4 regions of the Rhodopseudomonas sp. BR0C11 genome follow, and region 1 is predicted to be linked to each of the others. Evidence: riboswitches for the same ligand, from Rfam matches in the RefSeq annotation. Region 1 holds a riboswitch; each other region holds the start of a gene.

The links. Region 1 has a riboswitch for cobalamin ahead of DYI24_RS20365 (hypothetical protein). Riboswitches for the same ligand answer to the same signal wherever they lie in the genome.
Region 2: another riboswitch for cobalamin. It lies ahead of DYI24_RS01915 (TonB-dependent receptor plug domain-containing protein); the one in region 1 lies ahead of DYI24_RS20365 (hypothetical protein).
Region 3: another riboswitch for cobalamin. It lies ahead of DYI24_RS14855 (DUF1636 domain-containing protein); the one in region 1 lies ahead of DYI24_RS20365 (hypothetical protein).
Region 4: another riboswitch for cobalamin. It lies ahead of cobT (nicotinate-nucleotide--dimethylbenzimidazole phosphoribosyltransferase); the one in region 1 lies ahead of DYI24_RS20365 (hypothetical protein).

What each region holds. Positions count from the first base shown of each region.
Region 1 covers NZ_QTKI01000338.1:112-4,886, reverse strand. Annotated here, with positions in the region: partial or broken gene cbiE (precorrin-6y C5,15-methyltransferase (decarboxylating) subunit CbiE) at 1-316, opposite strand, end outside; gene DYI24_RS20385 (cobalt-precorrin-6A reductase) at 315-1,097, shown strand; gene cobJ (precorrin-3B C(17)-methyltransferase) at 1,064-1,825, opposite strand; gene DYI24_RS20375 (precorrin-2 C(20)-methyltransferase) at 1,822-2,550, opposite strand; gene DYI24_RS20370 (precorrin-8X methylmutase) at 2,547-3,176, opposite strand; gene DYI24_RS20365 (hypothetical protein) at 3,173-3,736, opposite strand; cobalamin riboswitch at 3,847-4,046, opposite strand; partial or broken gene tcuB (tricarballylate utilization 4Fe-4S protein TcuB) at 4,134-4,775, opposite strand, start outside.
Region 2 covers NZ_QTKI01000008.1:7,699-22,656, forward strand. Annotated here, with positions in the region: gene DYI24_RS01890 (MFS transporter) at 1-830, shown strand, start outside; gene DYI24_RS01895 (ABC transporter substrate-binding protein) at 947-2,167, opposite strand; gene DYI24_RS28215 (ATP-grasp domain-containing protein) at 2,403-2,816, shown strand; gene DYI24_RS01900 (ATP-grasp domain-containing protein) at 2,774-3,649, shown strand; gene DYI24_RS01905 (hypothetical protein) at 3,678-3,872, opposite strand; gene DYI24_RS01910 (hypothetical protein) at 4,045-4,332, opposite strand; gene DYI24_RS01915 (TonB-dependent receptor plug domain-containing protein) at 4,505-6,454, opposite strand; cobalamin riboswitch at 6,635-6,837, opposite strand; gene DYI24_RS01920 (DUF938 domain-containing protein) at 6,969-7,685, shown strand; gene DYI24_RS01925 (MFS transporter) at 7,761-9,008, shown strand; gene DYI24_RS01930 (MFS transporter) at 9,092-10,303, shown strand; gene DYI24_RS01935 (carboxymuconolactone decarboxylase family protein) at 10,358-10,903, opposite strand; gene DYI24_RS01940 (acyl-CoA dehydrogenase family protein) at 11,068-12,252, shown strand; gene DYI24_RS01945 (acyl-CoA dehydrogenase family protein) at 12,408-13,547, shown strand; gene DYI24_RS01950 (amino acid ABC transporter substrate-binding protein) at 13,894-14,928, opposite strand.
Region 3 covers NZ_QTKI01000180.1:199-8,107, reverse strand. Annotated here, with positions in the region: partial or broken gene DYI24_RS14870 (cobaltochelatase subunit CobN) at 1-954, opposite strand, end outside; gene cobW (cobalamin biosynthesis protein CobW) at 1,086-2,090, opposite strand; gene cobU (bifunctional adenosylcobinamide kinase/adenosylcobinamide-phosphate guanylyltransferase) at 2,094-2,624, opposite strand; gene DYI24_RS14855 (DUF1636 domain-containing protein) at 2,621-3,052, opposite strand; cobalamin riboswitch at 3,160-3,357, opposite strand; gene cobT (nicotinate-nucleotide--dimethylbenzimidazole phosphoribosyltransferase) at 3,454-4,509, shown strand; gene bluB (5,6-dimethylbenzimidazole synthase) at 4,506-5,207, shown strand; gene DYI24_RS14840 (YbhB/YbcL family Raf kinase inhibitor-like protein) at 5,734-6,222, opposite strand; gene DYI24_RS14835 (hypothetical protein) at 6,393-6,893, opposite strand; gene DYI24_RS14830 (FmdB family zinc ribbon protein) at 7,000-7,215, opposite strand; gene cutA (divalent-cation tolerance protein CutA) at 7,315-7,638, shown strand; partial or broken gene DYI24_RS14820 (GIY-YIG nuclease family protein) at 7,616-7,909, opposite strand, start outside.
Region 4 covers NZ_QTKI01000453.1:196-3,530, forward strand. Annotated here, with positions in the region: partial or broken gene DYI24_RS23225 (adenosylcobinamide-GDP ribazoletransferase) at 1-122, opposite strand, end outside; gene cobT (nicotinate-nucleotide--dimethylbenzimidazole phosphoribosyltransferase) at 119-1,183, opposite strand; cobalamin riboswitch at 1,388-1,598, opposite strand; gene tcuA (FAD-dependent tricarballylate dehydrogenase TcuA) at 1,745-3,049, shown strand; partial or broken gene DYI24_RS23240 (tricarballylate utilization 4Fe-4S protein TcuB) at 3,036-3,335, shown strand, end outside.

The DNA.
Region 1 (4,775 bases):
CGATCCATTCCTTGGGCGCGAGATGATCGCCCAGCACCGCGCCGGCACCGTGCCAGAACGGATCGCCGGAGCACAGCACCACGACGCGGCGGCCGCGCTGCGCCAGCACCTCGGGCAATGAAGCGGCGAACGGCACGCGCCACGGCAGTGTTGGCTTGTTCAATGCGGCGACGAGGCCGAGGTGACGATCGCCGCCGACGATCAGTTCGGCTGCATCGAGCAGCGCCCGCGCGCGTGCCGACAGCCCGTCGAGGCCGTCCTCACCGATTCCGACGATGGACAGCCAGGGCTGCGTCGTGTCATCGCTGGTGATCATGACGCTCCCTTCATCGCATCGCTCGCGCGTATTGATCCTCGGCGGCACCGCCGATGCCTCGGCGCTCGCTAGGGCTATTGCGGCCGAGCCGGCCATCGATGCGGTGCTGTCGTTCGCCGGCCGCACCGATTACCCGAAACCGCCGCCGATCCCGTTTCGCGTCGGAGGCTTCGGCGGCATCGGCGGTCTGGCCGATTACTTGCGCGTCGAGCGGATCGAACGCGTCGTCGATGCGACGCATCCATTCGCGGCGCAGATGAGCCGCCATGCAGTGATCGCCTGCGCCGAATCCGGTGTCCCGCTGCTGGCGCTCGAGCGGCCGGCGTGGCAGGCCACCACTGGCGATCGATGGATCGAAGTCGATGATCTCGATCAGGCCGTCGGCGCGCTCGGCGCTGCGCCGCGGCGGGTGTTTCTCGGCATCGGCCGTCAGAACCTCGAGCTGTTCGCGTCGCAGCCGCAGCACGCTTATCTTGTGCGGCTGGTCGATCCACCGCGCGGGCCGCTGCCGTTGCCGAACGTCGATATCGTGGTGGCGCGCGGACCGTTCGATCTTGCCGGCGACCGCGCGCTGCTGCAGGCGCACCGTACCGAGATCGTCGTCGCTAAGAACGCCGGCGGCGACGCGGCGGTTGCCAAGATCATCGCGGCGCGCGAGCTCGGGCTGCCGGTGATCATGGTGAAGCGGCCAGCGGTGCCGGATCGGCACTGTGTCGCCATGGTCGCCGACGTGATGGCCTGGCTCGGTCACGACACCGCTCCGGAGAACCGCGGGGTGTAGACGAAAGCGGCTCCGCTGCTGCGCGGAATGATCTTGGTCTGCGACGAGCCGATCATCACCAGCGTGCGCATGTCGGCGCGTTGCGGCACCGCATCGCCGAGCGGCACCACGTCGATGCGCTCGCGCGGATCGCTGACGGCGGTCGCAAAGATCACCGGCACGGAAGCCGGGTGGATGCTGCGCAATAGCTCGAACGCGCGGCCGAGCTGCCAGGGCCGCGCTTTCGAGATCGGGTTGTACAGCGCGATCACGAAATCGGCTTCGGCCGCAGCGCGCAGACGCTTCTCGACCGTTTCCCACGGCTTGAGATTGTCCGACAGGTTGATCGCGCAGAAGTCGTGACCGAGCGGCGCACCGATCCGCGCTGCGGCGGCGAACATCGCGCTGATGCCGGGCAAAATGCGGATGTCGAGCTCGCGCCACGCCGGATCGCCGGCTTCGATCGCTTCGAACAGAGCCGCCGCCATCGCGAACACGCCGGGGTCGCCAGAGGAGACGATGACGACGTGGCGACCCTCGGCCGCGAGCCGCAGCGCGAACCCGGCGCGATCGAGCTCTTCGCGATTATCGGAAGCGTGCCGCTGCAAGCCGTCGCGTTCGGCGATGCGCGCGACATAAGGTGCGTAGCCGACGATGTCGGTGGCGCGTGCCAGTGCTGCGCTGACTGCGGGTGTGATCAGTTCTTGCGCGCCGGGCCCAAGGCCGGCAACCATCACAGATCCGGTCATGGCCGTCGCCCTTGTCCGTGGACCAGCACGATCGAGAAGTAGGGCGCGTCGTCGGTGGTCTTGTCGGCGAGCGGCATCACCACCTGATCGTCCATCGCGCCGCGCTCGACATAGATCGCGCGATCGAGCAGGCCGGCGTCGTCTAGCGCGCGGCGCACCTTGGGCAGATTGCGGCCGAGCTTCATGATCACGATCGCATCGCCGGTGGCGAGCGCCGCCTTCAGCCGTGCTGGTCCGAGCGTCGCGGGCACCACGCAGAGCACGTCGTCGCCATAGGTGATCGGCGTGCCGCTCGCGGTCCAGCATGCCGCCATGCCGGAGATGCCCGGCACCACTTCGACGCGGACACGCGGCGCCAGCCGGCGGTGCAGATGCATGAACGAGCCGTACAGGAAGGGATCGCCTTCACACAGCACGACGACGTCGCGGCCTTGCGCGATGTGTTCGGCGAGCCGCGACACGCATTGTTCGTAGAAGCTGCGCAGCGTCGCCGCATAGGCAGGATCGTCGAGCGCGATCTCGGTCGTTACCGGATAGTCCATCGGCTCTTCGATCACGCCCTCCGGCAGCAGACCATCGGCGATGCGGCGGGCGTGGCCGGGGCGTCCGGCTTTGCGGAAGTACGCCACCACCTTGGCGGCGCCGACCAGCCGCGCGGCGCGGACGCTCATCAGATCGGGCGCGCCGGGGCCGACGCCGACGCCGTAGATCGTCGGTGTGCTCATTCGCGTTCGCTCGCCAGCGCGTTGATCGCCGCAGCCGTCATCGCGCTGCCGCCGCGCCGGCCGCGCACGATGACGCAAGGCGACGGCGAGTCCGCCAGCAGCGCGTCCTTGGATTCGGCCGCGCCGACGAAGCCGACTGGGATGCCGATAATGGCCGCGGGCCGCGGGGCGCCGGGCTCGGCGAGGATTTCGAGCAGCCGGAACAGCGCGGTCGGTGCGTTGCCGATTGCCACCACCGCGCCCTGCATCCGATCGCGCCACAGATCGACTGCGGCGGCCGATCGGGTGGTGCCGAGCTTTGCGGCGAGGGCGGGAACGTCAGGATGGTTAAGCGTGCAGATCACCTCGTTGTCGCCCGGCAGCCGCTTGCGGGTGACGCCGTTGGCGACCATCTGCGCGTCGCACAGGATCGGCGCGCCGGCCTGCAGCGCGGCGCGACCTGCCGATACAAAGCCGTGCGTGAACGCGATGTCGCCGGCTACTTCGACCATGCCGCTGGCGTGGATGATGCGCACCGCGATCTTCTCCTCGTCGGGCGTGAAACGATCGAGGGCGGCCTCGGCGCGGATAATGGAGAACGACTGACGATAGATCGCGTCGCCGTTTTTTTCGTAAGCGTAGGTCATCGGGCGGCGTCCTCGATCAGCTCGGGGAAAATGGAGGGATGCGGATCTGTATCGGCGGTCACGCTCTCGCTCGGCGCATCCATCGTGGTGATGCTGAGGCCGGCGGCGAGGGCGAGCTGCATCAGGATGGCGCGTGCGGCACGGCCGGCGTGCTGCGCGTATAGTCTGTCGAGGCGGCGAAGCGTGGTCTGCGGCAGGTTGGTGATTAGTTCGCTCGGGATCTCGTGCGGCCCGCCGGTAGCGAGCACCGCGAAGGCGATCCGCTGGCTGCTGGCGAAGGCGGTCACCGCTTCGACGGCTTCACGGTCGGAATGCGCCTGATCCGGCAACACGATCAGGATTGCGCGCAACAACGACGAATCGAGGGAGCGCTCGCTCGCCTGTGCGGCGAAGGAGGCGAGATCGCTGGTGTGTAACCGGTGCGGTCCGCCGAGCCATGACTGAGCGAAGTCCGCCAGCGTCTCGGCGCAGGGCGACAGCACCGCGATTTCGGCGGCGGCTGGCCGAAGCGACAGCTGAGAACCGGCGCAGACACCGGGATGGAGCGCAGTGGGCGGCATCGCGCCGAATCTCGTCGGTTGGCCATCGCGGGCGATGGCTCAAAACCGGCGAACGGACCTGCACTCCGGACCGCCGAAAGACATCCCGGGGCACCCCGCCCGAAACGGCGTCAACATCGCAGGCGACGGCAGGTCTCCTGGCTCACGGGTCGTCGCCGACGCGGCCTTCCCGGAATATCTCCAGTGGCGTGTTGCGTCGGCTCACCGTTTACAGTTGCGGGGGCAGCTTCGGCTCGACCGCGGGCAGCGATCTTCCGATATTCCCTCTTCGTCCTGTCCGAGGACAGGACACCGTCGGCGCGGGATGTTTGGGACGGAAACGGCGAACTGTCAATCGACCATCATTGGCAACTGGCCGCCAAGAGCTGTCATCAAATTCGCGCCAGCTTGATCGGGATCAAGGCGTATCGCCGGAGGCCTCCGGAGCTCGCGCCAACGCGCGGCGGCGGCTGTCGATCGCCGCGCGCAGCAGCGCCGCCGCCCGGAACGGCGCGTGCAGCGCCTTGCTGAACGGCAGGGCGGCGAACAGACCGAACACCAGCCCAAGATGGGTGGTGAGCAGCAGCCCCATCGCCGGCGTGCTGCGGAAGCCGAGCACCGCGAGCCCGCTGGCGCCGACGAGGGCCAGCAGGATCAGGAGCGCGACGTTCAATCGGGTCTCGCCGCGGTCGCTCGGCTCGCGATCAGCGCGCGCTTCCAGGCCCAGCAGCCCCACCGCGCCGACGGTCATCGTGATCCCGCCGACGAGCCCGAGCATCACCGGCAGGCTGACGACCGGGTAGGGCGCTACGACGCCGAGCAGATGATGATAAGCGGCGGCCACGATTGTCGACAGGCCGCTGAGCACGAAGCCGCCGGCAGTCAGATGGTGCAAGATCCGTCGCCGCTGCGAGGTGCGCTCATCATGGTCATGGCAGCCGGGACCGCCGCCGCCGAGGTGGCGCAGCGTGATGATGTCGAAGAGGGCAGCGGGCAGCGCGCGGACGATCTCGCGGACCGTCACCTGCGGCGCGATCGTATGCCAGTATCGCAGCGTCGC
Region 2 (14,958 bases), on a different contig from region 1:
TGCCGGCGCTCAACTGGATCATCGTCAATCACTCCTGGCACTACGCGTTTGCGGCGCTCGGCATTGTCGGGCTGATGTGGGCGGTGGCGTGGCTCGCGCTCGGCAAAGAGGGGCCGCTGGTACCAAGCCCGGCGGTCGCGGCGGCCGAAGTGCGCATTCCCTACACGCGGCTGCTGACCTCGCGCACCTTCATCGGCTGCGTGCTGGCGACCTTCGGCGCCTATTGGGCGCTGTCACTCGGGCTGACCTGGTTCACCACCTTCATCATCCAGGGGCTGGGGTTCAGCCAGCACCAGGCCGGGCTGATTTCGATCACCCCGTGGGTGTTCGGTGCCTGCGTGGTGCTGTTCACCGGTTGGCTGTCGCAGCGGCTGATGCAGCGCGGCGTCTCCAGCCGGATGGCGCGCGGCGTGCTCGGTGCGGCGCCGCTCCTGGTCGGCGGCGCCATCATCCTGATGCTGCCCTATATCGACAGTCCCGCTGTGCAGATCGTCGCCCTGGTGGTCGGCTCCGGCCTGTGCGGCTCGATCTACGTGGTGTGTCCGCCGATGATCGCCGAGTTCGCCCCGGTGTCGCAGCGCGGCGCCGCGATCGCGATCTACGGCGCGCTGTACACGCTGGCGGGGATCATCGCGCCCTGGGTGATGGGCAGCGTGCTGCAGCACGCCAGTTCGCTGCTGCACGGTTACGTGGTCGGCTACGCCATCAACGGCGCGGTGCTGATCGTATCGGGTGTCGCCGGCCTGGTACTGCTGTGGCCGAACACCGAACGGGCAAGGCTGCTGCGCAGCGCCGAGCCGGTGTCTCTTGGACTGCGCAAGCCGGCCTGAATTCGCTCTCAGGCGTGCCGAATTTCGGCGCCTTCACCAACTTCAGATGATCCAAAAATGGAAATGGCCGGGACGAGCCCGGCCATGACGTCGTTCGATCTGTAGGGCTGCTGAGCCTACTGGCTCGCTGCGTCGGTATTGAACACTTCGCCTTCCGGCACCCAGCTCTTGCCGTCGAACCGCGCGATCTGCATCTGGGTGTAGGGCGCGTAGCGGTCCGGACGGGTTGAGATCTTGATGCCCGGCAGCAGCAACGGCGCCGCGGTCGGCTTGATGTTGGTGGCCTGCTTCAGCAGGTTGTCGCGGGTGAGGTTGTCGCCGCAGGCTTCCAGCGTCTTCACCGTCATGTAGGCCGAGATGTAGCCGATCACGACGCTGCCGTCGGCGATGTCGCCCTTCGGGAACCACTTGGCGAGGAATTCCTTGAATTCCTTGACGTCGGCGTCGTTCTCGAACCGCGGATCGGTCGGGGTCTTCATCGCAAGAGCGGTCAGCAGTCCGGTGGAAGCTTCGCTGCCGGCCGGCTCGAGCACGCCCTTGATCGAGCTGGCGACGCTGACGACGAAGTTCAGCGGCTTCCAGTTCAGTTCGTGCACCTTGCGGATCGCCTGCGCGCCGAACTTCGGCGTTGCCATCGTGAACAGCGTATCGGCGCCGGACGCCTTCAGCGCGACGATCTGCGAGTCGACGGTCGGGTCGGTGACCTCGTAGGTGACCTCCTTGACGATCATCGTCTTGGCCTTGTCGCCGAGCCCGTCCTTCAGGCCCTTGACGTAGTCCTTGCCGGCGTCGTCGTTCTGCGAGAACACGCCGAGCTTGGCGTCGGGTTTGTTCTTCAGCAGGTACTTGGCGAAAATCATGCCCTCCATCTGGTAGGGCGGGTAGAGCTGCGTGGTCCATGGGAAGTTCTTCGGATCGTCCCACTTCGCCGCGCCGGTCGAGATGAAGATCTGCGGCACCTTCTTGGCGTTGAGATATTTCTGAGTAGCCGAATTGGTCGGCGTGCCGACGGTGCCGACGATCGCCAGCACTTCTTCCTGCTCGACCAGCTTGCGGGTTTGCTCGACTGTCTTGGGCGGCGAATAGGCGTCGTCGAGGCTGATCAGGTTGATCTTGCGGCCGTTGACGCCGCCTTTGGCATTGATCATCGCGTAGTAGGCGCTCTGGACTTGTCCTTGCACGCCGTAGGCCGAGGCCGGGCCGCTATACGGCATGGTCTGCCCGATCTTGATCTCGGTGTCGGCGACGCCGGGGCCGTATTGCTTCTGGGCGAAAGCAGGCTGAGCTGCAGCGAGCGCGACGGCGCTGGCCAGGAGGAGCGAGGTGCGAATGGACAAATGTGTTTCCTCTCGTTGAAAGCCGCACTCTGCGGTGCGGGCTGAAGGTCGATCGCCCGAGCTTGTTGTTTGCGGTGCGATCTTGCTTACGGTCTCACGAGAACCGCCGCGGTTCAATTGAATTACGTGGTGACGTAGCGGCGCAGGCCGCACGCATCTGCACAAATTTCGTGAAGCGGACTAAGTGCTGCTAGACTGTCCGCCCGATGGGATCAGGGAGTATCAGTGCAACGCGATGATTGCTCCCGCACATCGCCGGCTGCGTTTGCTGTTGTCCGAGGGCGGCAGCACCTCGGCGCGCCAGGCGATCACCGTGCTCGGCCTCGCCGGACATCACGTCGAGATTTGCGATCCGGCACCGCTATGTCTCGGCAGGTTCTCGCGCTTCGTGCGTGCGGTGCATCGCTGCCCGCCGCTGCGCCGCGATCCCGCCGGCTATCTCGATTATGTAACGGAGCTGCTGGCGGCGTGCCGGTTCGATGTGCTGTTGCCGATCCACGAGCAGGGCTTGGTGTTCGCCCGCGCTGTCGATCGCATCGCAGCGCTGACCGGCGTGGCACTGCCGCCGTATGCCAGCTACCGCACCGCGGTGACCAAGGCCGGCTGTTGGAATCGCTCGGTCTGCCGCAGCCGCCGACCCGGATCGTGATCTCAGAGGCCGGGCTGCGGGCGGCGGCGCGCCCTCCCTGCATGATCAAGACCTCGGTCGGCACCGCCAGCCGCGGCGTCTGGCTGGTGATCGATCAAGCGACGCTCGATCAGGCGGTGCGTGAGCTGGTCGCAGCCGATGGATTTGCCGACGAGGTGTTGGTGCAGGACTTCGTTGCGGGCCGGATCGAGCATGCCCAGGCGGTGTTCGATCGCGGCGCACTGCTGGCGCTGCACGTCTATCGACAGGTTGCATCAGGGGCGGGCGGCGGACCGGCTCGTAAGCTCAGCGTGCGGAGCGACGACATTCGTCAAGACGTCGCCACGATCGGCGCCGCCCTCGGCTGGCACGGCGCGCTGTCGTTCGATTTGATCCGGCCGGTGGCCGATGCGCGGCCGCTCTACATCGACTGCAATCCGCGCTTGGTTGAGCCGATGAGCGCGCAGCTTGCGGGGCTCGACCTCGTCGATCTGCTGCTGCGGCTGTCGCTTGGCGAGCATCCGCCTGTGGCCGCGCCGCCGCGGGATGGTGTTCGCAGCCATCTCGGCATGCAGGTGCTGCTCGGCTGCGCGCTTGGTGGTGGCACGCGGCGTGACGTGATGCGGGAAGGTGCGCGACTGTTGCTGCGGCAGCCGCCTTATGCAGGCAGTGCCGAGGAGCTGACCCCGGTGCGGGAGGATTGGTGCAGCGCCGTGCCGCTGGTCGCAACGGCTCTGATCCTGCTCGCCCAGCCAAGTCGCGCCGCAGCGCTGGCGGCAAAAGGCTGGGGCGATCATCTGCTCGATGCGGCGGCGCTGGCGCGGATCGATCAAGGATTTGGTCAACAGGCTTGATGCGCCGACTCGTGCGCGGGCCTGCCTGTTACAGATCCTTGGTGTAATCGTCGCGATCGCGGGACGGCGCGCAGATGTCGCCGGTCTCGTACAGATCGTCGTCCGGGGCAGGCGCGGGATTCGGCGGCGTGGGCTTGGCTTCGCCCTTCCCCTCGCTATTGCCGGATTTCTTGTCGCGTTTGGGAGCAGCGGCCTTGGACCGCTTGCGTAGGAAGCCGATCATTGGCTCTCGGTTCCGTAATGGCCGGCGCGGGTGGTCCGAAGGCGCACACGCGGCCAGCGTTGTTGTCAGCTCAGTTCAACTGCGACGACGATCCAAGACTAGACTGGTTCGTCACAGCCCGCACGCAATTTTCGCATCGTGCGATGCCGCAGTGCGATGCTTTGCGTCGCGATCAGGTCCGCCGGCCTGAGCTCTGCTGGTCGGCCAGCCATTCCGACAAGGGGCGCGGCTTGTCGTCTTCGACCTTCTTGGTGCCTCGCTTGGTGGGGGAGGCCGCCGTTCTGGTTCGCTTGGTCTTGCTCGATGTCGCCGATTGCGGCATCGCGGCTTCGCGGGCGAGCCGCAGGGCGCGCAGGCGCGCCATGTTGTCCAGGACCGCTTTCGCTGCGGCGTCGCGTTCGGTCTTGCCGCCGTCGCCTTCAGCGGCGCTGCCAGCGCGGTGATCGTCGTCGTTCGTCATTCTTCCAGTTCAATTGCATTCAATTCGGGAGGCGGCGTGATAGCACGAAAAAAGCCTCCGAACAGCCTTTCGGCATTCGGAGGCTCTTCGACATTGGTTTCGCGCATGAGCCCGTGTGTGGGGAACATGGCGTATGCCGCCGACTTTTTGCGTCGGCGGCATACGATGATCGCTAGTTGGTGACGCGGACGCCTGCGAAAGCGCCGAATCCGGGCTGCAGGAAGCCGACCGGCACCTCGTATTTCTTGTCGAACAGGTTGTCGATGCGGCCGAACACGGTGACGTGCGGATCGACCTCATAGCTCGCCGCCAGGTTCACGGTGGTGAACGACGGCGCGTCGAGCAGCGTGGTGCCGAACCGGTCGTAGTCGACCCACGAGCTGGTGTAGAGCACGGTTGCCGACACCGTGGCGCGCTCGACCGGATTCCAGATCGCCGCCATTGTCACCTTGTTGTCGGGACGCCGCCGCAGCTTCTGGTCGGTGGTCTGGTCGATGGCGTGCGTATAGGTGTGGTCGACCCGGAAGCGCAGCGTCTCGGTCGCCTGCCACGACACGAACGACTCGACGCCCGAGGTGCGCGCCATGCCGATGTTCTTGTAGCTGTAGCCACCGAGCGTCACGTCGTACCCGGTCGAGTTGATCAGATCGTTGATCTCGTTGTTGAAGTAGGTCGAACCGAAAACGACGCGGTTGGCGAACAGCGGCTGTTCGAAGCCGACGTCGTAGCCCTTGCTGGTCTCCGGCTTCAGCGCCGGGTTGCCGATCGTCGCGTAGGCCGGGTTGTTGACATAGAGCTGGGTCAGCGTCGGCGCCTTGAAACCGGTGCCGTAGGTCGCCTTCAGCCGGGTCTCGAGGGTCGGCACGATGAACACCGGCGCGACACGCCAGGTCGAGTGCCCGCCGAAGCTGTCGTTGTCGTCGTAGCGTACGTTGGAGACCAGGAAGAAGTTCTTGGTGAACTCCGACTGCAGTTCGACGAAGCCCGCAGTGTTGCCGGTGCGGGCGCGCAGCGTCTTCTGCTGGTAGTTGCCGGCGAAATCATAGTCGCCGACCGAATTGGTCCGGATCGTCTCGTCCTGGCGTTCGGTGCCGACCACCAGTTTCTGCCCGTAGCCGACGTCGAGCACGCCCTTCCAGTCGAACTTGGTGCGTTCACCGGTGTATGAACTCGGCGGCGAGATGCCGGTGGCGAAGGTGAAGATGTTGGTGGTGAAGTCCGGGTTCGGATTGAACGTCCGATTCCATTCGTTGCTGTAGCTGACGCCGAACGTGCTGGTGAAATTGCCGAGCGGCGACCACACCGCTTCGCCGCGGGTCATGAAATCGCGGCTTGCGGTCGTGCTCTGCAGCGTCTCGGGGAATGAGTTCGGATAGCGCGAATAGTCGTCGCCGGTGAAGCCCTTGTGAGCGTCGGTGTAGCGGGCGACGTAGTTGAAGGCGAGTTCGTCGCTGGCGCGGACACCTAGCCGCGTCGAATACGTTAGATTGTCGTAATTGTCGTTGTTGCGCTGCTGGCCCGGCGCCAGCAGATTGAGCGGCGTCACCGGCAGGCTGGTCGTGCGATAATGCGCGACGTTGAAGGCGTAGTCGAAATTGTCCTGCGAGCCGGCGGCGCGCGCGGTCTGGTTGAAGGTGCCGAACGAGCCGCCTTCGATCGAGCCGGTCAGCTTGGCAGGCCCACTGCCGCGCTTGGTGACGACGGAGATCACGCCGCCGATCGCGTCCGAGCCGTACAGGCCGCTCTGCGGGCCGCGCAACACTTCGATCCGTTCGATGTCCGAGGTCAGCAGATTGGCGAAATCATAAGCGCCGTTCGGCTTGCTCGGATCGCCGGCATCGATGCCGTCGATCAGCACCTTGACGTGGTTGGAGTTAGTGCCGCGCATGAAGATCGCGGTCGAGCCGCCGGGGCCACCGGTGCGCACCACATTGAGGCCGGGCACCATGCTGAGCGCGTCGGCGGCGGTGCGCTGCTGATAGCGGGCGAGATCGTCCGCGGTGATCACGGTCACTGAACTGGCCACCTGCTCGCGCGGCGTTTCGGTGGCGGTGGCGCTGACCACGATCTCGGGCAGCACGTCCTGCGCGGCGGCAGGCGTGGTGAGCGAAAGCGCAGGCACCAGGATGGTGGAAGCGAGAAGCGCGCGTGAGAGTGCGGAGCAAGGCCGCGGCGCGGCGGGTCGGGATTGCATAAGGTTCAACCTCGGCTGACGTCTGTGGCACGTCACAGCGAACGAGGTCTCACCGAGCTTTCGAAAGCGGTGAAGACAATGCCTGCAATTCCCGGCCGGCAACTTCGCGTGTGACCACGAATGACGGCAGGTCTCCTGGCTCGCAGTTGATCTTCCGTCGCCTTCCCAGGACCGAGGTTCCCAGTGGCATCCGACGAAAGACGATCCGCTTACAGTTGCGGGAACAGCTACGGCCTAGAACGCGAAAGTGTCTGCGTCCGCACCGTATTCCCTTTTCATCCCTCTCGGGAACCGTCATCGCCATTAGAAGTCGCGGAATTGGCGAGTCAATTCGCCCATGGCGGCGAACAGGTGCAATCGTGGTCGGATTGTGACGAGCTGTGACTTGCGTGTAACAGCCGGGTCTGTACACCTCGCACGATAGTGGATGCGGCAGGTGGTGATGGCGGAGTTCGTGGTGGAGTTCGGCAAGGACGGGCGGCGGGTCGAACCCGACGGCCGGCTCGACGCCGCCGCGTTTCATCGCAACGATGCGCCGATCCGCGCCGTGCTGGCCCGGCTGCTCGCCGGGCGACAGGGCGACGTGCTCGAAGCCGGCAGTGGCACCGGCCAGCACATCGCAGCGCTGGCGCGCGAGCATCCGGACATCGTGTGGTGGCCGAGCGACGTCAACGACCAGCACCTCAAGAGCATCGGCGCCTGGCGCGCCCATGCGGCGCTGCCCAATCTAAGGCCGCCGCAGCGGATCGACCTGGCCGATCCCGCCTGGTCGGTGGCACCGGCCGATGGGGTGATGCCCGGGCCATTGCTGGCGATGTTCTGTGCCAACGTCGTCCACATCGCGCCGTGGCGCGTCGCCGAAGGGCTGCTCGCCGGCGCCGGACGGCTGCTACGCCAGGACGGCATGCTGGTGCTGTATGGACCGTTCAAGCAGGACGGCAAGCACACTGCGCTCAGCAATGCGGTGTTCGACACCAGCCTGCGCGACGCCAATCCGGAATGGGGTGTCCGCGATGTTGCGGATCTGGAAAAGCTCGCGGCCGGCGCCGGTCTGGCGCTGAGCGAGATCGTCGAGATGCCGGCCAACAACCTGATCCTGGTGTTTGTACGGGCAAAACCGGCGGAGGCCCATGCGGCAGCCGGCGGCGCGGCGGGTTGATCACGCACCGCTCGGCCCTATGATGCGCGCGCAATCGCCGGCCGTTGTCGGCCGGTGCGAGGAGAATCCCTGCCGATGGTCGATGCGACGGCCAACGACATCGTCGAAGACGATGCCCGTGCCCGTTCCAACGTGGTGCGGCTGGTCGCGGCGCAGGCGCTGACCGGCGCCAACGCCGCGGTGATCTTCGCGACCGGCTCGATCATCGGCGCGCAGCTCGCGCCGGAGATGTCGCTCGCGACCGTGCCGCTGTCGATGTATGTGCTGGGCCTTGCTGCCGGCACACTGCCGACCGGTTGGATCGCGCGGGTTTACGGTCGCCGCGTCTCGTTCATGATCGGCACCGGCTGCGGCGCGCTCACCGGCGTGCTCGGCGCCGTCGCCATCCTGTACGGCGCGTTCTTGCTGTTCTGCATCGCGACGTTCATCGGCGGGCTGTATGCCGCCGTGTCGCAGTCCTATCGGTTCGCTGCCGCCGATGGCGCCAGCGCCGCCTATCGCCCGAAGGCGGTGTCGTGGGTGATGGCCGGCGGCGTGTTCGCCGGCGTGCTCGGTCCGCAGCTCGTGCAGTGGACCATGGACGTCTGGCAGCCTTTTCTGTTCGCATTCTCCTATGTCGTGCAGGCGGCGATCGCGCTGATCGCGATGGCGGTGCTGTGGGGCGTCGATGCACCCAAGCCGAAGCCGGCCGAGCAGGCCGGTGGCCGGCCGCTGCTGGAGATCGTGCGGCAGCCGCGCTTCATCGCCGCGGCGCTGTGCGGTGCGATCGCCTATCCGATGATGAATCTGGTGATGACCTCGGCGCCGCTGGCGATGCAGATGTGCGGGCTGAGTGTCGGCGATTCCAATTTCGGCCTGCAGTGGCACATCGTGGCGATGTATGCGCCGAGCTTCGTTACTGGCTCGCTGATCGCCAAGTTCGGCGCTCCGCGCGTGGTCGCGGCCGGCCTGATCCTGGAAGCGCTCGGCGCGTCGATCGGCCTGCTCGGCGTCACTGCCCCGCATTTCTGGGCGACGCTGTTCGTGATCGGCGTCGGATGGAATCTGGCGTTCGTCGGCGCCTCGGCGCTGGTGCTCGAGACGCATCAGCCGAGCGAGAAAAACAAGGTTCAGGCGTTCAACGACTTTATCATCTTCGGCCTGATGGCGCTGGGCTCGTTCTCGTCCGGCCAGCTGCTGGCGAACTACGGCTGGGCCACCGTGAATCTCGCGGTGTTCCCGCCGGTGCTGCTCGGCCTGATCGTGCTGGCGATCACCGGCTGGTCGAAAGTCCGGAAACGGGTAGCTGAAGCCGCCAGTGAACTATCCGATCGCGGCGTCTGAGCCGCGCAACAACACGTCCGGCCTCGAGCCGGGACAGGGAGTGAAGCAATGCCGTCGCGTGCGACCGGCCGCGCTCGCCGCCGATGGTGACCGCTCCCGACGAGACCACGTTCCGCTATCACGGCTGGCGGATCGTCGCGGTGTGCTTCATCGTCGCCACCTTCGGCTGGGGGCTCGGCTTCTACGGCCAGAGCGTGTACCTCGCCGAATTGTCCCGACTTCATGGCTGGCCATCGTCGCAGATCGCGACTGCCACCACGTTCTTCTATCTCGCCGGTGCGCTGCTGGTGGCGTTCGTCGGCGATGTGATCCGCGCCATCGGCGCGCGCGCCTGCTTGCTCGGCGGCATTGCGGCGATGGCGCTCGGCACGGTGCTGCTCGGCCGGATCGACGCGCCGTGGCAGCTCTATGCGGTGGATGCGATCCTCGCGGTCGGATGGGCCGGCACCAGTCTCGGCGCGATCACCAACACGCTCGGCCTGTGGTTCGACCAGCGCCGCGGCATGGCGATCAGCCTGGCGCTGAACGGCGCCAGCTTCGGCGGCATCGCCGGCGTGCCGCTGCTGGTAGCGCTGATCGGCGCGCTCGGGTTCACCGGGGCAACCACGGCGGCGGCGATTGCTGCGGTGGTGCTGCTGATGCCGCTGGTCGCGATCGTGGTCGCGCCGCCGCCGCATCTTTCCAATGCTGCGCCGGCGGCCACTGCACCGCGGGCGCTGTCGTCCGGCGCGATCCGCAGCGGCGCGCTACGCGACCTCGGTTTTCTGACCGCCACAATTGCGTTCTCGCTGGTGCTGTTCGCGCAGGTCGGGTTCATCGTCCACCTGATCGCCTATCTCGATCCGCTGATCGGACGGGAGCGTGCCGCGGTGGCGATGTCGCTGCTGACCGCGATGGCGGTGGTTGGCCGAGTGTCGCTGTCGGTGGTGATCGACCGCCTCAATCAGCGTCTGGTCTCGGCGCTGTCGTTCGCCAGTCAGGCAATGGCGCTGGGTGTGCTCATCTCCACCCGCGATGCGACGCTCTTGTTGGTCGCCTGCGCGCTGTTCGGCTTCTCGGTCGGCAATCTGATCACCCTGCCGGCGCTGATCATCCAGCGCGAATTTCCGGCGTCGTCGTTCGGCATCCTGGTGGCGCTCAACACCGCGATCAACCAGGTCACCTATGCGTTCGGCCCCGGCGTGATCGGCCTGCTGCGCGACGCATCGGGCAGCTATGCGCTGCCGTTCACTGGCTGCATCGCGCTGCAGCTCGCCGCTGCAGCGCTGATCATGGTGCGGCTGAGGCGAAGATAACCGTTTCTGTGGTCATCCGGAGCGCGCGTCTTCGGCGTGTCCCAGAGGACTGGTTTACGCCAGTTCCGGCGTCTCGCCGTCGGGCAGCGGGAACTGGTAGGCGTTGAGCGTCATCGACACCATGGTGTAGTAGCCGCACAGCCCGATCACTTCGACCAGGCCGCGCTCGCCGAGCAGCCGCATCGCTTCATCATACAGCGGCTGCGGCAGCCCCTTGGCTTCATGCAACGCGCGGGCGACGTCGTAGATCACCTGCGCCTTCGGATCGTCGAAGGTCGGCGTGCGGCGGTCGCGGATCGCGTCGATGATCTTGGGATCGAGGCCGCCATCGAGCGCCATCTTCTTGTGCGCGTACCATTCGAATTGCGCTGTCCAATGCCGCGCGGTGACCAGGATCGCCAGCTCCGACAGCGCCGGTGTCAGCGAGGTGTCGTAGCGCAGGAAGGCGCCGAGCCGCGTGGCGTGCCGGGCCATCTCCGGGCTCGCCAGCCACGCCATCATCGGCGGCGGCGGACTGCCGCGCTTGCTGGCGATCGACTCGTCATAGATCGCGCGTTGCTCGGCGCTCATTTCGCCAGGCGAAAGCAGATTCAGGCGCATCCTCGTTTGTCCTCTTTGGCTGTCGGGCGTTCGTCCCTAGCACATCGCCGCAAGACTGCCGCCCGACACGGATATTGAATTCCACCGCGCGACGCGCCAAGGTCGCCGCCAACAAATGCATCGCCGGCGTGCAACGCGCCGGCGCAAATGTGGATGGAAACCGCATGACCGATCTCGATACATTCCGCGCCGAGACCCGCGCCTGGCTGGAGGCGAATTGCCCCGCCGAGATGCGCACGCCGATGCAAGGCGATGAGGACAATTTCTGGGGCGGTCGCAACGCCAAATTCGCCTCCGAGGCGCAGAAGGTCTGGTTCGAGCGGATGCGCGACAAGGGCTGGACGGTGCCGGACTGGCCGACGCAATACGGCGGCGGCGGGCTCGATGGTGCGCGCCACAAGATCCTGCGCGAAGAGATGGCGGCGATCGGCGCGCGCTCGCCGCTGTCCTCGTTCGGCATCTGGATGCTTGGGCCGGCGCTTCTGAAATACGGCAACGAGCAGCAGAAGGCCGAGCATCTGCCGAAGATCGCGCGCGGCGAGATCCGCTGGTGCCAGGGCTATTCCGAGCCGAACGCCGGCTCCGACCTTGCGTCGCTGCAGACCCGCGCCGAGAGCGACGGCGACGATTTCATCATCAACGGCTCGAAGATCTGGACGTCTTACGCCAACTACGCGGACTGGATCTTCTGTTTGGTGCGGACCGATCCGACCGCCAAGAAGCATGACGGCATCAGCTTCATCCTGTTCGACATGACCTCGAACGGCGTGACGACCAAGCCGATCCTGCTGATTTCCGGCAAGTCGCCGTTCTGCGAGACCTTCTTCGACAACGTGCGGGTGCCGAAGTCGCACGTCGTCGGCACCATCAACCGCGGCTGGGATGTGGCGAAGTATCTGCTGCAGCACGAGCGCGCGATGATCTCCGGGATGGGCGGCCGCGACGGCGGCCGGCCGCTCGGCCAGGTCGCGGCGGATTCGCTCGGTACCGACGATCAAGGTCGGCTCGACGATTCGATCCTGCGCGGCCAGATCGCGACGTTCGACGTCGACGAGGCGGCGCTGGCCTGTGCGGCGGAGCGGGCGGTCGATCTCGCCAAGGCCGGGCAACTGCATCCGGCGTTTTCGTCGGCGATGAAGTACTACGGCACCGAGCTGAACAAACGCCGCCACGAGATTCTGATGTCGGCCGGCGGCATCGATGCGCTGGAGTGGGAGAGCGAGCGCAGCCAAGAAGGCGCCCGCGCCCGCGCCTGGCTCCGCACCAAGGCCAACTCGATCGAAGGCGGCACCAGCGAAGTGATGCTTGGCATCGTCGCCAAGCGCATCCTGGATCTGCCGGGGGCGTAGTCGGTGTCCTCATCCTGAGGAGCGGCCGTCAGGCCGCGTCTCGAAGGATGAGGGGCCACGGCGCTCATGGTTCGAGACGGCGCGCTGCGCGCGCCTCCTCACCATGAGGTCCTCGTATCGTTGCAACATCATTGACCTGATCGGAAACCTCACCCATGGCTCTCGTCCTCACCGAAGAACAAACCATGCTGCGCGACTCGGCGCGCGGGCTGATCGGCGACAAGGCGCCGGTGGCGCATTTGCGCAAGCTGCGCGACGAGCGCGACGCCACCGGCTTCTCCCGCGACTTGTGGAAGAGCTTTGCCGAGATGGGCTTTGCCGGCCTTCTGGTGCCGGAGGAGTTCGGCGGCTCGGGGCTCGGCTGCGTCGAGGCCGGCGTGGTGATGGAGGAGATCGGCCGCAACCTGACACCGTCGCCGTTATTGTCGACCGCAATCCTGGCGGCGTCCGCGCTGGCTCGCGGCGGCTCGGAGGCGCAGAAGAAGGCCTACTTGCCGAAGATCGCCAACGGTTCGCTGATCGCCGCCCTCGCGGTCGATGAAGGCGCCAAGCATAGGCCGGCGAAAATCGCGCTGGCGGCGACGCGCGCCGGCAATGGTTTCAAGCTGAAGGGCGACAAGGCGTTGGTGGTCGACGGCCACGTTGCCGACCTTCTGATCGTCGCGGCGCGCAGCGCGGGGCAAGCTGGTGACGCGGATGGGCTGACGCTGTTCCTGGTCGACCCGAAGGCCAAGGGCGTTGCGCTCGAGCGCACCGTGATGGTCGACGCGCATAATGCGGCGCGGATCAGCTTCGACGACGTCGAGGTGAATGCCGATCAGGTACTCGGCGAGGTCGATCGCGGCGGCGCGCTGCTCGAGGCGGTGCTGAATGTCGGCCGCGCGGCGGTTGCCGCTGAGATGCTCGGCGTCGCGGACGAGGCGTTCGGGCGGACGGTGAACTATCTGAAAGAGCGCAAGCAGTTCGGCAAGCTGATCGGCGAATTCCAGGCGCTGCAGCACCGCGCCGCGCATCTCTACACCGAGATCGAAATCCTCCGCGCCGCGGTGCTCAAGGCGTTGCAGGCGGTCGACGCTGACGCCGTGCAGGCGCGCGTGGCGGTCGCGGTTGCCAAGGCCAAGGCCGGCACGGTGGCGACGCTCGCGGTGCAGGAAGGCGTGCAGATGCACGGCGGCATGGGCATGACCGACCAGTTCGACGTCGGCCTGTTCATGAAGCGCGCCCGGGTGCTGCAGGAACTGCTCGGCGACAGCGCCTACCATGCCGAAGCGCTGGCGGAGTGGAAGAAGTACTGAAGCTCCCCTTCGTCAGGACGCTTTCGTGGTCATTCCGGGGCGCGAGCGCTAGCTCGCGAACCCGGAATCCCGAGAGTGTTTTGGGATCTCGCCCTGAACCGCGAGATTCCGGGCTCGCGCTGCGCGCGCCCCGGAATGACGAACGAGAGGGTGCTATCAGCGGTTGGCGTTCAACACCAAAGCCCTTCAACCCCGCCCACAGTCGTCATCCCCGCGTATGCGGGGATCCAGTATTCCAGAGACTTCGTTGCTGATCGCCGGCGCTCTGCAATACTGGGTCGCCCGCCTGCGCGGGCGATGACGGTCGAGAGTGTAGCAGCGCCGACGAGACGGACTGACGCCGTTCCTACCTGATCGGCGGCGCGTACTGAATCCCGCCGTTGCTCCAGAGCTGGTTCATGCCGCGCGGAATGCCGAGCTTGCCGACGTTGCGGTCGTAGACTTCGCCGTAATTGCCGACGTGGCGGATGACGCGGGCGGCCCAGTCCTTCGATAGGCCGAGATCCTCGCCGAACGCGCCTTCGGTGCCGACGAGGCGCATCACGTCCGGCTTTTTCGACTTGAGCGCTTCGCCGATGTTCTGCGAGGTGACGCCGAGCTCTTCGGCGTTGATCATGGCGTACAGCGTCCACTTCACGATCATCATCCAGTCGTCATCGCGCTGGCGCACCACCGGTGCGAGCGGTTCCTTGGAGATGACGTCGGGCAGGATGACGTGGTCGCCGGATTTTTCGAAGGTCTTGCGTAGCGCATAGAGCTGCGACACGTCGGCCGTGAAGGTGTCGCACTGGCCGTCTTTGTAGGCCTTCACGACGTCGTCGAACTTCTCCGACTTGACCTCCTGAAACTTCATGTTGTTGGCACGGAAGTAATCGGCGAGGTTGAGCTGGGTGGTGGTGCCGTTCTGGACGCAGACCTTGCTGCCGTCGAGCTCGACCGCGCTGTCGATCTTGCGCGAGGCCGGCACCATGAAGCCCTGGCCGTCATAATAGGCGACCGCCGGGAAATACAGGTCGTAGTTGGTTTCGCGCGACATGCTCCAGGTCGAGTTGCGCGACAGGATGTCGACCTTGCGGCTCTGCAGCTCCTTGAAACGTTCGTTGGCGTCAAGCGCCACGAACTGGACCTTGTTCGGGTCGTCGAAGATCGCCGCCGCCACCGCGCGGCAGAAGTCGACGTCGAACCCGGTCCAGTTGCCCTTGTCGTCCGGCGTCGAGAATCCGGGCAGGCCCTTGTTGACGCCGCACAGCACGGCGTCGCGGCGGATGGTGCGCTTCAGCGTCTTGGTGTCGTAGCGCTCATAGGTGATCGCCGCCGCCGCGATGCCCGCCGCGACCACGAGCCCGATCGCGAGCCCGGTCTGAAACGTCCGTTTGAACATGCTGAGTCTTTCGCAATGAGAAGGGAAGGC
Region 3 (7,909 bases), on a different contig from region 1:
GGCTCCGGCGAAGACACGGCCGTCGACCTCCGGCAGCACGACATGCATGGCGAGGTCGCGCGGATTGAGACCCCGGCCGGATTGCTCCCAATGCTCGCGCGTCACCCCGGCCTGCGCCACCTGCAGGATCGGGCAATCCGCCGACGCCAGCACGCCGGAGTCGTCCGTGGCGGTGGCGGTCGCAAACGCGGTGGCGTTGATGATGACGTCCGGCGGCGTCGCGGCGAGCACGCTGCGCAGGAACGCGATCGAGCGCGCATCCTTCAGGCTGGTCACGAAGATGCAGGTTGGATCGAAATCACGCGCGGCCAGGGCGTCACGCAGCGCCGCGATCGCCGCGGTATCGCCGCTCGCCGCCAGCGCGCGATAGAAGATCACTAACGCGCGGCGGCGCTGCGATGGCAGGGGCTCGGCTGGCCAGAACCCCGCTGCTGGCATCGGCCGCGGCGGCGGCGGGCAATCGTCGCGCAGGATCATCCAGGCGGCGTAGCGCAGCGCCAAGCGGATGTTCTCGGCGCCGCCCTCGCTGCAATAGCGCCACAGCGCGTGAGCATCGTCGAGATCGGCGGTGCTACGCGCCGCGAGTTCCGCATTCCACTCCATCTCGCCCGGAATGCAGACGAACTGCGCGCCCCGCGCCAGCGCATCGCGCCGCAGGCTGTCGACGCCATGCGGCCAGTAGGCCTCGCCACCGAGCATCCGCAGGATGACGAGCTTGGCTTTCGCCAACGTGCGCTCGACATAAAGATCGACCGAGGCCGGATGGCCGAGCGCCAGAAAATTGGTGAGCTGGAGCGTCGGATAGTCGTCCGGCATTCCGGCGCGCGCAGCACCGAACGCCGCCAGATCGCTGTCGGCCGCCGACAGCACCACGATATCAGCCGTCGCCTGCCCGAGATCGCGCGCAACGTCGCCGTCGTCGATGCTGGCGCTGGTGTCGAGCTTCAGGTGCATGCGAGGAGCCTTGGTGGCACCAGCAACGCGCCTTCCCCGTCAATGCGAGGAGCGAAGCGACGAAGCAATCCAGCTCCGAGCACTGAGCTGGATTGCTTCGCTTCGCTCGCAATGACGGAAGGCGTCATGAACTACCCCGCCAGCGCGCGCCGCGCGGCGTCGGCGTCGAAGCCTTTGAGGCCGATCACCACCAGATGGTCGGGGCGCTCGGCATCGGGACGGGCGAAGGCGAGATCGATGCGCGAGCCGACCGCCTGCACCACGACCGGTGCAGGCTTGCCGGCGACACGGGCATGGCCCTTGACGCGCAGCACGCCCTGGAGCCCCAGCGCATCGCCGACCCGCGCCTTCATGGCGTCCAGCGACTCTGCCGGCTGCGGGGTGATCACCAGCGAGTCGAAATCGTCGTGATCGTGCTCCTCGCCTTCCGCGTGATGCCCGGTGCGGGATGCAAGATCATTCTCCGCTTCGGCGTCGAGCCCGATCAGCACCGACGGCGCCAGCATGCCATGCGAGCGGACGATGCGGACGTTCGGACGTACCCGGCTCGCCAGCTTGGCTTCGAGCGCGGCGAGCTGGTCGGGCGCGACCAGATCGCTCTTCGACAGCACCACCAGATCGGCGCAGGCGAGCTGATCCTCGAACACTTCCTCGATCGGATCGTCATGCGTGGCGTCACGCTGCGCCTTCACGGCGTCGTCGTCGAGCGGCACGCGCCCTTCGCTCAGCGCCAGCGCGTCGACCACCGTGACGACGCCGTCGGCAGTGGCGCGGGTCTTCACCGCCGGCCAGGCAAACGCCTTCAGCAGCGGCTGCGGCAGTGCCAGCCCGGAGGTCTCGATCACGATCGCGTCGAGCGGCGTGTCGCGGTTCAGCAGCTTTTCCATGGTCGGGATGAAATCGTCGGCGACCGTGCAGCAGATGCAGCCGTTGGTCAGTTCGACGATGTCGCCCGGCGCGCACACCGACGCGCCGCAATCCTCGACCAGCGAGCCGTCGAAACCTGCATCGCCGAATTCATTGACGATCACTGCGATGCGGCGACCGCTCGACTGATTGAGCAGCGCGCGCAGCAGCGTGGTCTTGCCGGCGCCGAGAAAGCCGGTGAGCACCGTAACGGGAACGCGGGCGGTCATGAACTACTCTCCTGATTGGCGTTTCAGCCACAGCGGCAGGCCGGCGGCGATGAAGGCGACGTTGGGCACCGCGGCAGCGATGGTCTGATTGAGGCGGCCTTGCGCGTCGCGGAAGGCGCGGCCGAGCGGCGTCTCCGGCACCAGGCCGAGGCCGACTTCGTTGGAGACGAGCACGATCGGTCCGGCGGCGACGCCGAGATAGCGCGCCAGCCGCCTCGCCTCGACCTCGGGATCGCGGCCGGCTTCCATCAGGTTGAACAGCCACAGTGTCAGGCAATCGACCAGTACGGCGCGGCCGCGGCCGGCGTGCTGGGTCAGCGCATCGACCAAGCCGAGCGGCTCCTCGATCGTGGTCCAGCCCTCGCCGCGGCGGATGCGATGGTGCGCGATGCGATCGGACATTTCGTCGTCGCTGGCGGTGGCGGTCGCGAGATAGATCCTGGCGAGGCCGCTCTCGGCGACCAGCCGTTCACCGAACACCGATTTGCCGGAGCGCGCGCCGCCAAGCACCAGCGTGGAGATCAGCGCGCTCATGCCGGCGCCCGCCCATCGTCGGGAGACCATTGCGGCGGCGGCATGCGGACGACGGTGCCTTTGCGCAAGACTTCCGGGCGCTGCCGCCACGGCACCAGACCGTAGTGACTGTCCTGATAGGAGGCGACGAACGCCGCCACCGCGTCGGCGCCGCCGGCACCGTCGAGATCGCCGAACACGAAGGTGTAGCCGCCTTCGCTCGACACTGCGACGGTGGCGGCGCGTTTGCATGCGGACAGGCACTGCACGGCGCGTACCTGCACTCCGCCGGCGCCGGCCAGCGCGTCGCGGACGGCTTCCAGCATCGGCGCACCGACGGCGACGCCGTCGATCGTCTTGCAGGTGGTGCAGACGCTGACCATCACCGGCGCGCCAGGCAGCACGCGCGGCAGATCGGCGCTCAGATCGGCAGGGGGCTCGGAATCCATCGGGCTCGAATCATCGCGTCAGCTATCGAGCTTTGTCGGAACGCGCGGGAGAGGCCTTTGCCGTCCGCACTGCTTCCGTCCGGTGCACCCCGCCCCGACGACCCTTCAAAGCACAATACGCGATGGCAGGTCTCCTGGCTCGCGAGTCGCCGCCATTCGCCGCCTTCCCAGGAATTCCCAGTGGCCTCGGCGATGGCTCGTCGCTTACAGTTGCGGGGGCAGCTCCGGGATCGAGACGCACCGCGCCTCCCACCGGCTTCCCTTTTCACCTTCCTTGCGGAAGGACCATCGTCCGGCACGCTAGCTGCGACGCTGTTGCGGGTCAACAACGCGAAGGTGGTGTTGACCGGGCTTGCGCGTTTGCCTCAGTTGCGCGCCTTGCCGAACCAAAGGACCATCCGATGCCGACCGAAACCCTCGTCACCTGGCAGCCGCCGTCGATCACCCCGGTCGACCCGTCGCTGAAAGCAACCTTGCGGGCGCGGGTGGACGGCAAGGCCAAGCCGCTCGGCTCGCTCGGGCGGATCGAAGACCTCGCCATCGAACTGGCCTTGATGCGGCATCCGCAGCCGCCGCGCGCCGACAACGCGGTGCTGATGGTGTTCGCCGGCGACCATGGCCTGACCGAAGAAGGCGTGTCGCAATATCCGTCCGCCGTGACGGTGGCGATGGTAATGACCTATCTGGCCGGCAAGGCGACCGCGAACGCATTCGCAGCAGCCAACCACGTCGACGTCCGGGTGATCGACGCCGGTGTCGCGGCCGAGCTGCCGAAGCATCCCGATCTGATCGACGCCAAGGTGCGGATGGGAACCGCCAACGCGGCGCGTCAGCCGGCGATGAGCGTCGTGGAGGCGTGCCAGGCGCTCGATCGCGGCGCCGACCTGGCGCGGGCCGAGATCGCCGCGGGGGCGGACGTGATCGCGCTCGGCGAAATGGGGATCGGCAACACGGCCTCGTCGTCGCTGCTGCTGCACCGCCTCGGCCCGGCACCGCTCGACCAGAGCATCGGGATCGGCGCCGGCCAGGATGCCGACGGCATGGCCAAGAAGAAGGCGGCGATCGAAAAGGCGGCGATGCGCAGCCCCGCCACCGCACCGCTGGAGGCGCTGGCCGAATTCGGCGGGTTGGAGATTGCCATGATGGCGGGCGCGGTGCTGGGCGCCGCCTCGCAGCGCCGGCCGGTGATCGTCGACGGCTTCATCGCTACCGCCGCGGCGCTGGTCGCGGTGCGGCTGGCGCCGGAAGCTCGCGACTATTGCATATTCGCCCATCGCTCAGCCGAGCGCGGCCACGATCTCGCGCTGCAGGCAATGGACGCCGCCCCGCTACTCGATCTGCGGCTGCGTCTCGGCGAAGGCACCGGGGCGATCCTCGCCGTGCCGCTGGTGCGCGCCGCCTCGCGGCTACTCACCGACGTCGCCGATCTCGCCGACGTGCTGGCGGGCAAGCTGTGAGTACGGTGCTGAACAAGATGGCGGCGATGACCGATCCGGCCGAGATCGCAGCCGCCAACGCCAACCCGCCAGTGTTCGACGAAGCGTTTCGGGAGAAGTTCGCCGAGCTGATCGCGTGGCGCTGCGACGTCCGCCGCTTCAAGACCGATCCGGTCGCGCCCGAGCTGATCGATCAGCTGCTCGACCTCGCCCAGCTGGCGCCCTCAGTCGGCAACAGCCAGCCGTGGCGCTGGATCAGCATCGACTCCGCCGAGACGCGGGCGCGGATCCGCGCCAACTTCCTGCGCTGCAATGAGGTGGCGGCGAGCGCGTATCAGGGCGACCGTGCGGCGCTGTACGCCAAACTCAAGCTCGAAGGCATCGACGTCGCGCCGCGGCAGTTCGCGCTGTTCTGCGACCGCGAGACGGCGCAGGGTCTCGGCGTCGGGCGCCAGACCATGCCGGAAGCGCTCGATTACTCCGTTGTGGCGATGATCGAGACGTTCTGGCTCGCCGCGCGGACGCTCGGCCTCGGAGTCGGCTGGGTATCGATCCTTGATCCAGAGGCGATCACCACCGAGCTCGACGTGCCGGCGACCTGGAAGTTCATCGCCTATCTGTGCGTCGGCTGGCCGGTGGAACACCACGTCGACCCGGAACTGGTGCGCCATCACTGGCAGGACCGCACCACCGCAGGCCGCATTGTGCTGTCGCGCTGAGTTCCGTCGGTGCGTGGGCGCACTGAATGCCCGCGCTGTTTGTTGATCGTTAAGGCAAGATCGCGGCGAGAGCCGCAATTTGCAAGAAATCGTCACATTCGCACGTCAGGACTCCGTCCGCGTTTCCGATAACGGAGGACCGGACATGCGAACTACCAACCTTTGGACGACCGCTTTGTTTGCCGGCGCGCTGGTCGCGTCGAGCCTCTCTGCCGCACCGGCGCTGGCGCGCGGCCAGCAGGATCAACGCAACGCCGGCGAGGCCGCAGCGACGACGTCGGGATGCAGCTCCTACGAACGCGCACCCGACGGATCATGGCGCCAGATTCCCTGCCTTTCGAGCGGACCGGCCGCCGCGATTACGCGGAGCTCATCGAGCCGAAGCTCAGAAGCCAGCAACTGATCACGGCGCCTTCAAGACAACGGCGCGGTCTCGGTCGTCCTGGCCCTTACGCTTCAATCCCGTCGTTGCTGATGACCGGAGCAATCCGGCATCGGCAGCGAACAGCATGGCATCTGCTCGGACTTAACGCCCGAACAGTCCGGTGATCGTCTTCTTCGCCAGGGTGTGGAAGTTGAGATCGAAGCCGACCAGCGCCGGCATCGCGGTGGCGCCGGCGTTCGGCAGCTTTTCGACGTCCACCGCGAATACCGTGATCTGATAGCGGTGCGGCTTGTCGCCCGGCGGCGGGCACGGGCCGCCGTAACCGGGCACGCCGAAATCCGTCAAGCCCTGGATCGTGCCTTCGGGCATCAAACCCTTCGCGATATCGCCCGCGCCCTTCGGCAGCGATGTCGTCGTGGCCGGAATGTTGAACACCACCCAATGCCACCAGCCGCTGCCGGTCGGCGCATCGGGATCGTACATCGTCACCGCGAAGCTCTTGGTGCCGGCGGGCGCGTCGCTCCAGCTCAGCGCCGGCGAGACGTTGGCGCCGGTGCAGCCGAAGCTGTTGAACAATTGCTCGTGGGCGATCGTTGCGCCTTCGGCGATGTCGGGACTGGTGAGCTTCATGGCCTGCACTCCTGCCGCATGCGGGCGCGCACGCCGGCTGGCGCGCAGCGCACGTCATCGGGTCGCTGATGTCGTGGTCCCCGCCGGGCGGCGAGGCGACGCGATGCTAGCAAGCCGAAACGGGCGACGGAAGCTCATGCGCGGCTCGAGGCCGGCGACAAATCCGCCGATTAATCCGGCTTAGTAGCCGGCGCCTTGCGGGACGCCCTCAGCAGCAGCGGAAAACCGGAGAAGAAGGTGTTGGAATTGATCAGCAGCGGAATCCCGAGCCATTCCGACACGGTCCGCGGACCGCTGCGGAGCTCCTCGCGCCGCGCCTGAGGCGGGGCCGGCCGCGCCGGTGATGCCGCTGGCGCCGACTTGACCGCCTGCGCCGCAGGATCGGGGGCCGGCTGGGCTTCAGTCTTCGCCGGCTGCGCGGGGGCCGGCGCCGCAGAGCCCGCCGTGCTCGTCGCACCTGCCTCTTTGCCGCCGTGCCGTTCGAGAATGCCGCTGGCCACGAGCGCCGACCCGAACGGCGGCTCGACCCGAACCACGGCCCCGCCGCCGCTCGGACCGCGGCGATCGGGCACCTCGACCAGTTCGACCTGGTTGAAGCCGCGCTGCTTGAGTTCGGCGACTGCGGCCTTGGCCTGTGTGGCGCTGTCGAAGGTACGGGTGATCTGCGTCATGTCTGGCATGCCTCGGAGGGTTGCTCGTCGGCGTGCAAACGACCTGAAGCGCAGGATCGTTCCTTTCGGGCCGGCACGGCGTCCCGAGTGGAGAGCCGCCGGACGGCTAAGCGCAGACGTCCGGCATGCAGCAGCCGCCGCAGCCACCCTTGCCGTCGCACATCGGAGCCTCCGGCCCGCCCTTGGCGGGCTTGGCGATCAGCGACAATTGCTGCTCGAGGCTGGTGCTCTCGCAGGACGGGCACACCGCGGATTCACCGGAGAACAGCAGCGTCTCGAACTGGTGACCGCATTTGTTGCAGACGAAGCCGTAAATCGGCATGACGGACCTTCCGAAGCTGACTGGGAACCACTTGCGCCTAGCAAACAACCGGCGCGGCCTGCAACGCGTCGGATCAAATCGAAGCCAAGGAGCGACGCGATGGATCAGGGCGAGGCCTGCGTGGTGATGGTGACGGCGCCGAACAAGGAGGAAGCGGAACGCGTGGCAGTCGCAACACTCGAAGCCCGGCTCGCCGCCTGCGTCCAAATCCAGGCCATCACCAGCCATTATTGGTGGGACGGCAAGATCACCAGCGACGCCGAGCAACTGCTGCTGTTCAAGACCCTGCCGACGAAGTTCGCCGCCTTGCGCGACCTGATCACCTCGCTGCACTCCTACGATACCCCGGAGATCATCCAGCTCCCGGTCACCGCCGGCGCGGAGAAGTATCTCGGCTGGATCAGGCGCGAGACCGGCGCGTAGGGCTCACCCGCAGCCACACCGGCGGTTCGCCGCCCGCGGCCAGCGCAGCGCGAATGGTGCGAGCAGGTACGCGCGACGGCCAGCGCAGCAGATGACTACGGCAGTGCGTGCAGTCTGTCGCGCCGAATCCATCGATCGGCACCGGAAGAAATCCAAGCCGTTCCACCAGTTCGCATTCATTGCCGAGCGTGACGGCCCAGGCGCCTTTGACCTCGCCGGCCGTGGTCAATTGATCGACATGCCAACGGATCGATTTGTCCTTGCGAAAATG
Region 4 (3,335 bases), on a different contig from region 1:
CCGACCAGCGGAAAGTACTTCGATGCGCTGAGCAGCCAGTCGTCGAACAGCGCGGTGCGCGGCGTCGGCACCAGCGTCATGAACTGCACGGCGTTGAGCAGGGATTGGATCTGCCGGCTCACGCGCGCGATCCGAACCGGCCCGCCAGCACGTCCGACAGCGCGGCGAGATCGTTGAGGATGCCGGCAGCGGCGCGCAGCAGCGGAACGGTCATCAACGCACCCGTCCCCTCGCCGAGCCGCAAGCCGAGATCAAGATACGGCGTCGCCTGCATCGCTTCGAGCAGCACACGGTGGCCGCGCTCGGCCGAGCGATGCGAGAACACGCAGTAATCGCGCGCCGCGGGCTGCAGCCGCACCGCCAACAGTGCAGCAGCGCTGGCAATGAAGCCATCGATCACCACCGGCCGCCGCGAAGCCGCAGCGCCCAGCACCGCGCCGGCCATCATCGCGATATCGAATCCGCCGAACTCAGCGAGCACGTCGAGCGGCGCCGTCGGCTGCGCCCGCGCCGCCGCCTGCTCGACGATGGCGCGTTTGTGCGCGACGCCGGCATCATCCATCCCGGCCCCGCGTCCGACGCAATCGATGATTGGAGCCCCAGTCAGCGCGTGGGTGATCAGCGCAGCAGACGTCGTGTTGCCGATTCCCATCTCGCCGATCGCAACGATGTCGAGCCCACCCACAATCTCCTCGCGCACCAGATCGGCCGCTGCCGTGATCGCGCGCGCCGCCTCCTGATGAGTCATCGCCGGTTCGTGACGTGCATTGCAGGTGCCGCGGCGGATCTTGCGATCAATCAGCCTGGGATGTGGCGGCATGTCGGCATCGATGCCACCGTCGACGATCCGCACCTCGGTCGCCGCCGCTTTCGCCAGAACGTTCACGCCAGCGCAATCTGCCAGATACGCCTCGACCATCGATCGGGTCACGCTCGCCGGATACGGCGATACCCGATCGGCGGCGAGGCCGTGATCACCGGCGAAGATGAACACCGTCGCGCGCTCCGCCCGCGGCGATGCCGGATGCCAGATCAGCCCGAGCTGCACGGCGAGTTCTTCGAGCCGGCCGAGCGAACCCGGCGGCTTCGCCTTGCCGTCGAGCCGAGCCCGCAGCTCGGACTCATGGGCGGGATCGACCGGCGAAACGGAAAGGATACGTGGATCAAGCAGGGGCGCGTGCATTCGGGAGGCTCGGCAAAAGGAATGCTGCCGCCACGACAGCGGGCAGTGAAGACAGTCGAACGACCATCGTGGCGGCGACAGCAAAGCTGTGCGCGCTGGTTCGTTCGGGCGACGACGGGATTTCTCCGCGGAAAGCGGAGGCGCGCATCAGGTCGGCGGTCGGTACAGCATGTCTGTGTCCTTCTTCGACCCACCGTCGAATGGCATGGTTTTCATACTTCGGCCGGTCTCCTGGCTCGCGGACATTGTCCCGGTCGCCTTCCCGAGCGGCTTGAGGATGCCGTTCTCAGTGGCGGTGTGACCGGAAGCGGTCCGCTTACAGTTGCGGGGGCAGCCGCGGACTTGGCGATTGCTCGCCGCACCGCATTCCCGTTTCACCCTTCGAACGAAGGGCACCGAAGCGAGCGGCACCACAGCACGGCGACGCCACGGGCGCAAGATTGACAACACCCCGGAGCCGCCCTCTAAGACGAAGGTCCACCAAGCCGCGCTTTTCTTGGCCGCTCTCGAGCGGCCCTGGCGCATCATCTCGACCGGATTGACCGCATCTTGCTGTGGGATGTGACGGTGATAGGCGGCGGAATCGCCGGTCTTTGCGCGGCGATTGCCGCGCGCCGCAGCGGCGCTGCGGTCCGCCTGCTCGAAGCGGCACCGCGGCCCCTACGCGGCGGCAATGCTCGCCACGGCCGCAATTTCCGGCTGACGCACGAGGCGCCACTGGCCTATGTCCCTGATCGCTACACAGCAGATGAACTGCGCGCCGAGCTGCGCAGCATCACGGGCGACGAGACCGACCGCGCGCTCACGGAGCTACTGATTGAACGCGCACACAGCATCGCCGGTTGGCTGATCGAGCACGGCGTGCATCTGCAGCCGCCTGGCACCGGGGTGATGCCGTATTCCCGCCGCACCGCGTTTCCGCTCGGCGGCGGCAAAGCGATGATCAACGCGCTGTACGCCACCGCCGACCGGCTCGGTATCGCGATCAGCTACGACAGCGAGGCACGGTCGCTGCTACGCGCCGAAGACGAGGGCTGGACGATCAGCATTCGATCCGCTGGGGCTGACGACAGTATTCGCACGCGCAGCGTCGTCGTCTGTGCCGGTGGCCCCGGAGCCGACCCCGCCTGGTTGCGCGACAATTTCGGCAGCGCCGCCGAGGGCTGGATGGTCCGCGGTACGCGTTACGCCGACGGCCGCTTGCTCGATCTGTTGATCGGAGCCGGGGGCTGTGCAATCGGCGATCCAACCACCTGTCATGCGGTCCCGGTCGATGCGCGCGGGCCGCAATTTGATGGCGGCATCGTCACCCGGATCACATCGATTCCGCTCGGCCTCGTGGTCGATCAATCCGGTGCTCGCATCGACGTCGCAGGGGCCGGATCGCAGCCGACCCACTATGCCAAATGGGGACCAAGGATCGCCGCCTGTCCCGGTCAAATTGCTTTCCTGGTGCTCGATGCAGCGGGTCTGGGCCGCGCTGCGCCATCCGCGCTGGCGCCGGTTACTGCGCCGAACCTCGGGGAACTAGCTGCCGCGCTGCAAATCGATCACACCGCTCTTTTGCAAAGCATTGAGGACTTCAATGCCGCCCCGGCCAACGCCGCGCGCACCATCGCGGAGCCACCATTTGCCGCCTATCCGATGCGGCCGGGGCTGACCTTCGTGCATTACGGCATCAAGGTCGATGCGACGATGCGGGTGGTCCAAGCCGATGGCTGCCGCCACGACGATCTGTTCGCCGCCGGCATGATCATGGCGGCGAATGTGCTGCGCCGCGGCTATCTCGCCGGGCTCGGCATCACCCTATCGGCAGTGTTCGGCCAGATCGCCGGCGAGGAGGCAGCGCGCCATGTCCGCGGGTGATCCGATCTCAGAGGCCGAGCGCGTGCTGCGGATCTGTAGCGCCTGCATGTATTGCGATGGGCTTTGCCCGGTGTTTCAGTCGATCGACGGCAAGCACAGCTTCAGCCTGAGCGACGTCAGCTACCTGTCGAACCTGTGCCACAACTGCCAGGGCTGCTGGCATGATTGCCAGTACGCACCACCACACCCGTTCGCCGTCAATCTGCCGGCGACGTTCGCCGAACTGCGGCAGCACTCGTATGCGGACCATTTGTGGCCGCCCGCGCTCGGGCGCGTCTTTCGCGCC